Regions from separate parts of the Kitasatospora sp. NPDC094016 genome, predicted to be linked through region 2. Evidence: riboswitches for the same ligand, from Rfam matches in the RefSeq annotation. Region 2 holds a riboswitch; each other region holds the start of a gene.
The links. Region 2 has a riboswitch for cobalamin ahead of nicT (Nickel transporter NicT). Riboswitches for the same ligand answer to the same signal wherever they lie in the genome.

Region 1: another riboswitch for cobalamin. It lies ahead of nicT (Nickel transporter NicT); the one in region 2 lies ahead of nicT (Nickel transporter NicT).
Region 3: another riboswitch for cobalamin. It lies ahead of ABT015_RS16215 (ribonucleoside-diphosphate reductase subunit alpha); the one in region 2 lies ahead of nicT (Nickel transporter NicT).

Annotation. Positions count from the first base shown of each region.
Region 1 is NZ_JBEOUK010000006.1:43,354-46,598, forward strand. It holds gene rpmG (50S ribosomal protein L33) at 1-95, shown strand, start outside; gene nicT (Nickel transporter NicT) at 208-1,323, opposite strand; cobalamin riboswitch at 1,354-1,567, opposite strand; gene ABT015_RS08105 (ArsR/SmtB family transcription factor) at 1,649-2,032, shown strand; gene ABT015_RS08110 (Fpg/Nei family DNA glycosylase) at 2,052-2,861, opposite strand; gene ABT015_RS08115 (AAA family ATPase) at 2,943-3,245, opposite strand, start outside.
Region 2 is NZ_JBEOUK010000002.1:106,347-109,591, forward strand. It holds gene ABT015_RS02300 (short-chain fatty acyl-CoA regulator family protein) at 1-271, shown strand, start outside; gene nicT (Nickel transporter NicT) at 376-1,485, opposite strand; cobalamin riboswitch at 1,537-1,778, opposite strand; gene ABT015_RS02310 (ArsR/SmtB family transcription factor) at 1,876-2,208, shown strand; gene ABT015_RS02315 (nitrilase-related carbon-nitrogen hydrolase) at 2,321-3,245, opposite strand, start outside.
Region 3 is NZ_JBEOUK010000014.1:148,958-152,202, forward strand. It holds gene ABT015_RS16210 (hypothetical protein) at 1-838, opposite strand, end outside; cobalamin riboswitch at 1,277-1,401, shown strand; gene ABT015_RS16215 (ribonucleoside-diphosphate reductase subunit alpha) at 1,594-3,245, shown strand, end outside.

The sequences.
Region 1 (3,245 bases), on a different contig from region 2:
CCCGCAAGAACCGCCGCAACGACCCGGACCGGATGGTCCTGCGCAAGTACGACCCGGTCGCGCGCCGGCACGTCGACTTCCGCGAAGAGCGCTGAACCCCGCCCGCCCGACGACCGGCACCGACCCGCGGCGACGGAACGGCGCCTCCCCCGGGATCCCGGGGGAGGCGCCGTCGCCGCCCGCTGCCGTCGCCGGTCGCAGTCGTCGCTACTCGGCGGCCGCCCAGCGCTTCTCCACCCGGGCCAGCTTCCAGTAGGCGATCGCCGCGGCCCAGACCACCACGAACAGCCCGGCGATCGCGTAGCCGACGTTGTCCAGCGAGATGCCCGCGATCCAGCCGGTGACCGGGTCGGTCAGATCGAGCTTCTCGTGCAGCACGCCGACCAGTTCGATGGTGCCGATGACGAAGGCCACCGCGATCGACAGCCCGGTGATCGTCAGGTTGTAGTAGACCTTCCGGACCGGGTTGGCGAAGGCCCACTGGTACGCGAAGTTCATGAAAGTCCCGTCCAGGGTGTCGAACAGGCTCATCCCGGCCGCGAACAGCAGCGGCAGGCAGACGATCGCGTACCAGGGCAGCCCGGCCGCCGCGCCCGACCCGGCCATCACCATCAGGGTGACCTCGGTCGCGGTGTCGAAGCCCAGCCCCAGCACCATGCCCACCGGGAACATCTGCCCGGGCCGGGTGATCGACCGGGTCGCCCGGTTCAGCACCCGGGCCATGAAGCCGCGCGAGTTGAGGTGCTCCTCCAACTGCGCCTCGTCGTACGACCCGGCCCGCATCGCCCGGAACACCTTGAGTATGCCGAGCAGCGCGGCCAGGTTGAGCGCGCCGATCAGGTAGAGGAACGCGCCGGAGGCCGTCGTGCCGACCATCCCGAGCCATTTGTGGGTGGTCGAGTCGTCGTCCATCAGCGTGCTGGCCAGCTGCGCGCCGCCCGCCACCAGGGCGGCCATCAGCACCACCATCGAGGAGTGCCCGAGGGCGAACCAGAAGCCGACCGAGACCGGCCGCTTGCCGTCCGCCATCAGCTTGCGGGTGGTGTTGTCGATCACCGCGATGTGGTCGGCGTCGAAGGCGTGCCGCATGCCGAGGGTGTACGCGGTGATCCCCAGGCCCACCCCGAAGACCTGGGTGCCGACCGCGTAGTTGTGGGGCGCGACCAGGAGGACGAGCGTCCCGAAGGCCACCACGTGCATGGCCAGGATCACCCCCATCAGCCCGGCCGTGCGAACGGTGTCCTCGCGCTTCCAGCGGAACGTGGGCAGCGCGGACGGTGTCGCCGGCGCCTCGGCAGTCGCGGCGGTTTCGGGCAGGGTCATTCGGGTCACGCTCCAGCACCTCGTGGAAACACTTCGTGAGATGCCGTGGCCGGTCTCCTGGCTTACGGGGGTCCCGTACCCGCCTTCCCAGGTGCGCGAGGCTCCCAGTGGCGTCGTGGGTACGGACGTCTCTCCATCGTCGACGATCACGATGGCCCGATCACAGTGGCGAGGGCCGCTCCGGACTGGGATCCCTGAGGATCCGTCACCGGTCTTCCCGAGCACCACGGCGGGGAACACCGTAGGGGCCAGGACCCACCCTTGCAAGGCTGCGCACCTGCGCAGGTGTCCAGGATCACAGGCCCCCTGCTGCAACAATGTGCGCATGCATCTCGTACCGGCCGACCGCGCGGGCCACCGCACCATCGACGGACACCGGGTCTGCGAGGCCATCGCCGCGATCGGCGACCCCGCGCACGTCCGCACCTGGGCCGAGCGGTTCTCCCTGCTCGCCGACCCCGGGCGGCTCGCCCTCCTGCTCGCCCTCCACCGGGCCGGCCCGCTCGCCGTCTCCGACCTCGCCGTGGCCACCGGCATGCGCGACCCCGCCGTGTCCCAGGCCCTGCGGCTGCTCCGCACCGCGGGCGTGGTGACCGGGGACAAGGACGGGCGGGTCGTGCGCTACCAGCTCGTGGACGAGTCCCTGCGCCCCCTCCTCGACGCGTGCGCCGCCGCCGAACACCACGAGCCCGGCGCGGCCTTCGGCTGACCGGCCGGGCAGGGCCTGGTCAGGCCGCCTGGCAGGCGGGGCACCAGAAGAGGTTGCGTGCGGCGTGCTGTTCCGTCCGGACGTCGGTGCCGCAGACCAGGCAGGGCATCGCGGCCCGCCGGTAGACGTACACCTCGCCGCCGTGGTCGTCGACGCGCGGCGGTCGGCCCATCGCCTCGGGGGTGTGCTCGGGCCGGACGGTGTCGATCCGGCCCGCACCGACGCCCTCGTGCATCAGGGCGACCAGGTCGGCCCAGATCGCGTCCCACTCGCCCCGGGTGAGGTCGCGGCCGGCGCGGTGCGGGTTGATCCCGTGGCGGAACAGCACCTCGGCCCGGTAGACGTTGCCCACCCCGGCCAGCACCTTCTGGTCCATCAGCAGCGCGGCGACGGTCGTCCGGCTGGCCGATATCCGGCGCCAGGCGGCCTGCGGGTCGGCGTCGGCCCGCAGCGGGTCGGGGCCCAGCCGGGCGGCGACGGCGGCCTTCTCCGCGCCGGTGACCAGCGCGCAGGTGTTGGGGCCGCGCAGGTCGGCGTAGCCGTCGTCGTTGGCCAGCCGCAGCCGGACCAGGCCGACCGGCTCGGGCGCGGGCCCGGTACCGAAGGCGAAGCCGCCGTAGAGGCCGAGGTGGACGTGCACCCAGCCGCCCTCCTCGAAGCCGAGGAACAGGTGCTTGCCGACGGCTTCGGCCGCGGTGAGCAGCTGCCCGTCGATGGCCTTGGCCTCGTCGGCGAACCGGCCCTGCGGGCTGGACACCTCGACCGGGCGGCCGCCGAAGGCCTTCCGGTTCTCGGCGGCGAGGCGGTGGATGATGTGGCCTTCCGGCACGGGCGTCAGCTCCCCCGGGGTGGTTCGATCAGGACCCGCCCATCATCGCAGTCGGCACCGACACCACCGGATCGTCGCGGGTCAGCGCACCGGCATGCCCATCAGCCGGGCCAGGATGACGCGGTCCAGCTCGGCGGCGGTGCCGGCCACGTCCAGGTACGAGTTGTCGATGATCGGCAGCCCGGAGTTGTACCAGCCGGCCATCCGGCCGTGGATCCGCGCCACCTCCTCGTCGCCGAGCCGCCGGGTGCCGCCGCGCCGGGCGTTGCGGTGCAGCACGGAGTCCAGGCTGGGCAGCAGCACGACCGGGATCATGCCGGGACCGATGTGCCGCTTCCAGCCGCCGAGGCCGATGGCCGGGCGGTCCGGGAAGACGGCGTCGTC
Region 2 (3,245 bases):
CACCCGCTCACCCGGCGGCTGGGGCCGCCCCGGCAAGACCTTCGCCATCGGCCTCGGCTGCGAACTCCGCCACGCCGCACGGCTCGTGTACTCGGCGGGACTGGACCTCGGCGACGTGGCGGCCGCCACCCCGATCGGGCTCGGCTGCAAGGTGTGCGAACGCCCGGCGTGCCCCCAGCGCGCCGCGCCCGCCATCGGCCGGCCGCTGGCGCTCGACGAGCACACCAGCACCTTCGTCCCGTACCCGGCACTACCCGACCCCCGGCGCTGAAGGCCGGGGGCGCAACTCCACTGCCGCGACCGTCTGCGGGCAGACCGCCGGGGGTGTCGACGATCGTCGACACCCCCGGGAACCGCCGGAACCGGGCGGGCGGGTCAGCCGGTCTTCTCGACGCGGGTGGCCCAGCGCTGCTCGACGTTGCTGAAGCGCCAGTAGGCGAGTGCGCAGGCCCAGACGACGACGAACATGCCGACGAGGATGTAGCCGACGTTGTCGAGGCTGATGTCGGCGATCCAGCCGGTGACCGGGTCGGTGAGGTCGAGCTTCTCGTGCAGCACGCCGACCAGTTCGATGGTGCCGATGACGAAGGCGACGGCGATGGACAGGCCGGTGATGGTGAGGTTGTAGTAGACCTTGCGGACCGGGTTGGAGAACGCCCAGTGGTAGGCGAAGTTCATGAAGGTGCCGTCGAGGGTGTCGAACAGACTCATGCCGCAGGCGAAGAGCAACGGCAGGCAGATGATGGCGTACCAGGGCAGACCGGAGGCGGCGCCGGAGCCGGCCATCACCATCAGGGCGACCTCGGTGGCGGTGTCGAAGCCGAGGCCGAAGAGCACGCCGACCGGGTACATCTGGCCGGGGCGGCGGATGGACTTGGTGAGCCTGCCGAGGATGCGGTTCATGAAGCCGCGCTCGTCGAGGTGCTTCTCCAACTGCTTCTCGTCGAACTGGCCGGCCCGCATGGCCTTGTAGACCTTGTAGATGCCGGCCAGGGCGATCAGGTTGAGCGCGGCGATGAGGTAGAGGAAGGTGCCGGAGACGCTGGTGCCGATGACGCCGAGCCACTGGTGGGCGGTGGACTTGTCATCGACCAGGGTGCCGGCGATCTGGGCGCCGCCGGCGACCAGGGCGGCCATCGCCATGACGATGCTGGAGTGGCCGAGGGCGAACCAGAAGCCGACCGAGACCGGGCGCTGGCCGTCGGCCATCAGCTTGCGGGTGGTGTTGTCGATGGCGGCGATGTGGTCGGCGTCGAAGGCGTGCCGCATGCCGAGGGTGTAGGCGGTGATGCCGAGGCCGACGCCGAAGGCCTGGTTGCCGATCGTGTAGTGGTTGGGCGCGACGAGCAGGAACAGCATGCCGAAGGCGACCACGTGCATGGCGAGGATGACGCCGAGCAGGCTGGCGGTGCGGACGGTGTCCTGGCGCCGCCAGCGCGGGGGCAGGGGCAGGGCGGATGACGGGGTGTCGTCGGTGAGGGTCATGACGGGCGGCCTCTCCAGCTCCTCGATGGGGGCACCCCCGGTGAGGTCGGGGGAGTCGTGCGCGCCGTGGCCGGTCTCCTGACTGGGGGATGGACAGTTCTGCCCGCGTCCGGGCAGGGCTGAGCGCACCCCGCGGCTCGTCTTCCCGTGCGCCGTACGGCACCGGTGACTGCCCGCAGTGGCTGCGGGCGCGCCGGGGGCACTTCCCGTTCACAGTGGCGAGGGCCGCGCCGGATTGGGCCCCTGAGGAGCTGTCACCGAACTTCCCGAACACCACGGCGGGGAACACCGTAGGGGCTCGGACAGCCAGTCGACAAGGCTGCGCAGTTGCGCATATGTTGCAATAACGCAAAGTGCTGACAAAGCCGTGACGAGGGGGAAGGGCAGCACATGCCCGAGGCAATCGATGCCCGAGCGGTCCAGGCGGCCGCCGCTGCGGTGGCCGACCGTGACCGGCTGCGCTCCGCGGCCGAGCGGTTCGCGCTGCTGGCCGAGCCCGGCAGACTGGCCCTGCTGGCGGCGATGCACGCTGCCGGACCGATCCCGGTCTCCGACCTCGCCGGCGCCTGCGGCATCAGCCCGACCGCCGTCTCCCAGACCCTCCGCATCCTGAGGGCCTCCGGCGTGGTCTCGGCCGAGCGGGACGGGCGGGTGGTCCGGTACCGGCTCCGTGACCCGGGCATCGCCCGTCTCCTCGACGAGACCCTGCCGAGGCGCGCCTGAGCGCGAGCGCCCGCTGAGCGTGCTGTCCCGGTGAGGTCCGGTCGCCTGGTCGGTGGTGCCGAAGGGCCTCCCCGTCCCCCGGCCGGAACCGGGCCGGGGAGGCCGGGGGGCGTCAGCGCTGGGCGGTCAGGGGCGCGTAGGCGTCGGGGCGGCGGGTGGTGTTGAAGGGGAAGAGTTCGAGCCAGTCGTGGCGCTGGTCGAGGTCGAGGTCGGCGACCAGGACGGCGGCCTCGTCGCGCGGTGCCCGGGCGAGCACGCGGCCGTACGGGTCGACGATGAACGAGCTGCCGTAGAAGGTGAGTTCGCCCTCGGTGCCGATGCGGTTGGGGACGACCATGAAGGTGGCGTTGGCGATGGCGTTGCCGGTGATGACCTGCTGCCACAGCGGCTGGGTGTCGAAGCCGGGGTGGCCCGGCTCGGAGCCGATGGCGGTCGGGTAGACGAGCACGTCGGCGCCGGCGAGGGAGTAGGCGCGGGCGAGCTCGGGGAACCACTGGTCCCAGCAGGTCGGCAGGCCGACGGCGGCGTCGCCCACCTCGGCGAGGGGGAAGGCGTCCTCGCCGGCCGGGCCCTGGCGGAACCAGGTGTCCTCGTAGTAGCCCTCGGTCACGGGGATGTGCAGCTTGCGGGTGCGCTGCACCAGGGTGCCGTCGGGGGCGACGAGGATCGCGGTGTTGTAGCCGAGGCCGTCGGGGCCGTCCGGTCCGTCGGCCTTCTCGAAGAGCGAGGCGTGTACGTGGATGCCGTGCTCGCGGGCGGCGGCCGCGGCGAACGCGAAGGTCGGGCCGGTGCGCAGGTCCTCGGGCTCGACGGCCTGCGGGTGGTCGGACTGGCGCAGCACGGCGAAGTACGGGGAGAGCGTGAGCTCCTGGAGGGCGACGAGGGCGGCGCCCTGCTCGGCGGCGAGGCGGATTCCCTCCAGCAGGCCGGCCCGGTGCTGCTCGGGGTCCGCGTGCCAGCGCTGCTGGACGAGGGCGACCCGCAGGGCGGCGCGCCGGGGCGCGCGGGTGCGGGCCGGGGACGCGGGCGGGTTCAGG
Region 3 (3,245 bases), on a different contig from region 2:
TGTTGGTGCAGCCCGGAGTGGCGCAGAAGGCCGGCGCGCCCGGCGCGACGGCGCCCTTGAGGTGGCCGGTGTAGCTCTTCATCGAGGTCTCGGCCTGGATCTTGTGGTCGAAGACCGCGACGCCGACGGTCACCGCGCTGTCACCGGAGACGTAGGTCGCCCGGAGCACCTTCTGGCAGCCCTGGTCACCGAGGACCTTGCCGAGCCCGCCGGTCGTCGAGTTCCCGTCCCAGCAGGGCGAGTCCAGCGAGACGAAGGTCCGGTTCCAGGTGGCGCCGTTGACCGTCACCTGGAGCGCGGAGAACAGTGCCCCCGCGTCCTGCGGCGCCGGGTCGGTGGCAGCCTCCCAGATCGGCTTAGACGGGTCGTCCGGCGCGCCGCCCGGGGTGCCGGACGGGTTCCCACCCGGGGTTGCGGCGGCACCCGGCGCGGCACTCTGGGCGGCACCCGATGCGGCGGAGGACGGCCGGTCGGAGGCCGAGGCGACCGGCCCGGCGACCGGCTTGTCGCCGCCGTCCTTCGTCAGCAGCACCGCCCCGCCCGCGATCAGGCCGCCGACCAGGACGACCCCGACCGCCACGCCGAGGGCCCGCAGCCGGCGGCGGCGCTTGCCGTCCGCCGCGTTGCGGTCCGCCAGTGCCTCCCAGTTCGGCTCGGCGCGCTGCGGCGCCTGGGGCTGCGGGTACGGCTGGGGCTGCGGGTACGGCTGCGTCTGGGGGTGCGGCTGGGGATGTGCCTGGGGATACGGCTGGGGGTTCGGCTGCCACTGCGGCGGCACCTGCTGCCCCGGCGGTCCCGGCTGCGCCACCGGCTGGGCCACCGGCTGCGCGGGCGACACCGGGGGCCCGTACGAGGCCGGCGGCGGCCCGAAGCCCCCGCTCGGCGGCAACACCGGACCGGGCACCACCGGCGGCGGCTGACCGTGCCCGCCCCCCGGCCCGGTGGGAGGCGTTCCCTGCGGACCCTGCCCGGGTGCGCCTGTTCCGTCGCTCACGCGCCCCCTCGCTTCGCTCGATGATCGCTTCGCGAAACGCGCCCCTCGGCGCTTCGCTCGCTCATGCGCCCAGATCGTAGGGCATGCCCCCGGCGACCGGTCCGCCCGGTGACCGTTCCGTATCGAAACCAGGGCGCCGGGGCCCGGAATCAGGGCCCCGGAAGCCCGGACCCGAGGCGCCCCAAGGCCACGAGCCGCCCCCTCCCGGCACCCCCGGTTATCGCTCCGACACACCGTGCCGCACTACATGTGGGGTCGCATCAGAGAGACACCACTAGATGTATGCTCAATCTTGCTGTCGACGCAGGGGAACCCGGTGCGAATCCGGGACTGCCCCGCAGCGGTGAGCGGGCGGCTCCAGCAGTCGCCCCGCGAGTCCGAGTACCTGCCGACGGTGTGCGCACCGGCCCTCCCGCAGAGGCCGCGCCAGCACGAGAACCACCTTCCGGGCCTCGCGGGCGGGCCGGGGACGCCACTGTCGCGCGACGCTTCCTGCGTACGTGCCGTGCTCCCCTGCCCCGAACGGCCCGGTACCCCCCGAGCACCACCGCCGATCGCCGCCAGGAGAGAGCGCCTTGACCACCGCTGCCTCAGCCACCCTGCCCGCCCAGGGCACCGGCCCCGCCCCCACCGACCCGACGGTCTCCGACCCCGGTGGCGCGCTCCTTCGGCTGCTCACCGACCGCAGCGTCGATCTCCCCCAGGTGGACCCCGGCCATGTCGCCGCCGCCGCGCTGCGCGGCCGCCACGCCGGCTCGGACTTCGCCGAGCTGCGCGGGCTGGCCGTGGACGCCGCCGCGTCGATGATCGCCGAGGACCCCCAGTACTCGAAGCTGGCCGCCCGGCTGCTCGCCCTGGAGATCGTCGACGAGGCGAACAGCCAGGGCTCGCGCTCCTTCGCCGCCTCGATCGCCGTCGGCCACGACGAGGGCCTGATCGGCGACACCACCGCCGCCTTCGTCGCCAAGCACGCCGCCGCCCTGGACGCGCTGATCGACGCGCACGGCGACGACCGCTTCGAGTACTTCGGCCTGCGCACCGTGCAGTCCCGCTACCTGCTGCGCCACCCGATCACCCGCAAGGTCATCGAGACCCCGCAGCACTTCCTGCTCCGCGTCGCCTGCGGCCTGGCGGTCGGCGACAGCGAGCAGTCCGTGCGCGAGGTCGCCGAGCTGTACGGCCTGATGAGCCGGCTGGAGTACCTGACCTCCTCGCCGACCCTGTTCAACTCCGGCACCCGGCACCCGCAGATGTCGAGCTGCTACCTGCTCGACTCCCCGCTGGACAACCTGGACTCGATCTACAACCGCTACGCGCAGATCGCCCGGCTGTCCAAGCACGCCGGCGGCATCGGCCTGTCCTACTCGCGCATCCGCTCGCGCGGCAGCCTGATCCGCGGCACCAACGGCAAGTCCAACGGCATCGTCCCGTTCCTGCGCACCCTCGACTCCTCGGTCGCCGCCGTCAACCAGGGCGGCCGCCGCAAGGGCGCGGCCTGCGTCTACCTGGAGACCTGGCACGCCGACATCGAGGAGTTCCTGGAGCTCCGCGACAACACCGGCGAAGAGGCGCGGCGCACCCACAACCTCAACCTGGCGCACTGGATCCCGGACGAGTTCATGCGCCGGGTCAACGCCAACGAGGACTGGTCGCTGTTCTCCCCCGCCGACGTTCCCGAGCTCGTCGACCTGTGGGGCTCCGACTTCGACGAGGCCTACCGCAAGGCCGAGCTGGCCGGCAAGGCCGTGCGCACCATCCCCGCGCAGACCCTGTACGCCCGGATGATGCGCACCCTCGCGCAGACCGGCAACGGCTGGATGACCTTCAAGGACGCCTCCAACCGCGCCGCCAACCAGACCGCGCTGCCCGGCCGCACGGTGCACTCCTCGAACCTGTGCACCGAGATCCTGGAGGTCACGGACGACTCCGAGACCGCCGTCTGCAACCTCGGCTCGGTCAACCTCGGCGCCCACGTCGCCCCCGGGGCCTCCGTCGACGACCTGCTCGGCGCCATGGACTGGGAGCGCCTCGACGCCACCGTCCGCACCGCCGTGACGTTCCTCGACCGCGTGGTGGACATCAACTTCTACCCGACCACCGAGGCCGGCACCTCCAACTCCCGCTGGCGCCCGGTCGGCCTCGGCGTGATGGGCCTCCAGGACGTCTTCTTCAAGCTGCGGATCGACTTCGACTCCGCCGAGGCCGCGCGGCTGTCCACCCTCATCGCCGAGCGCATCATGCTCACCGCGTA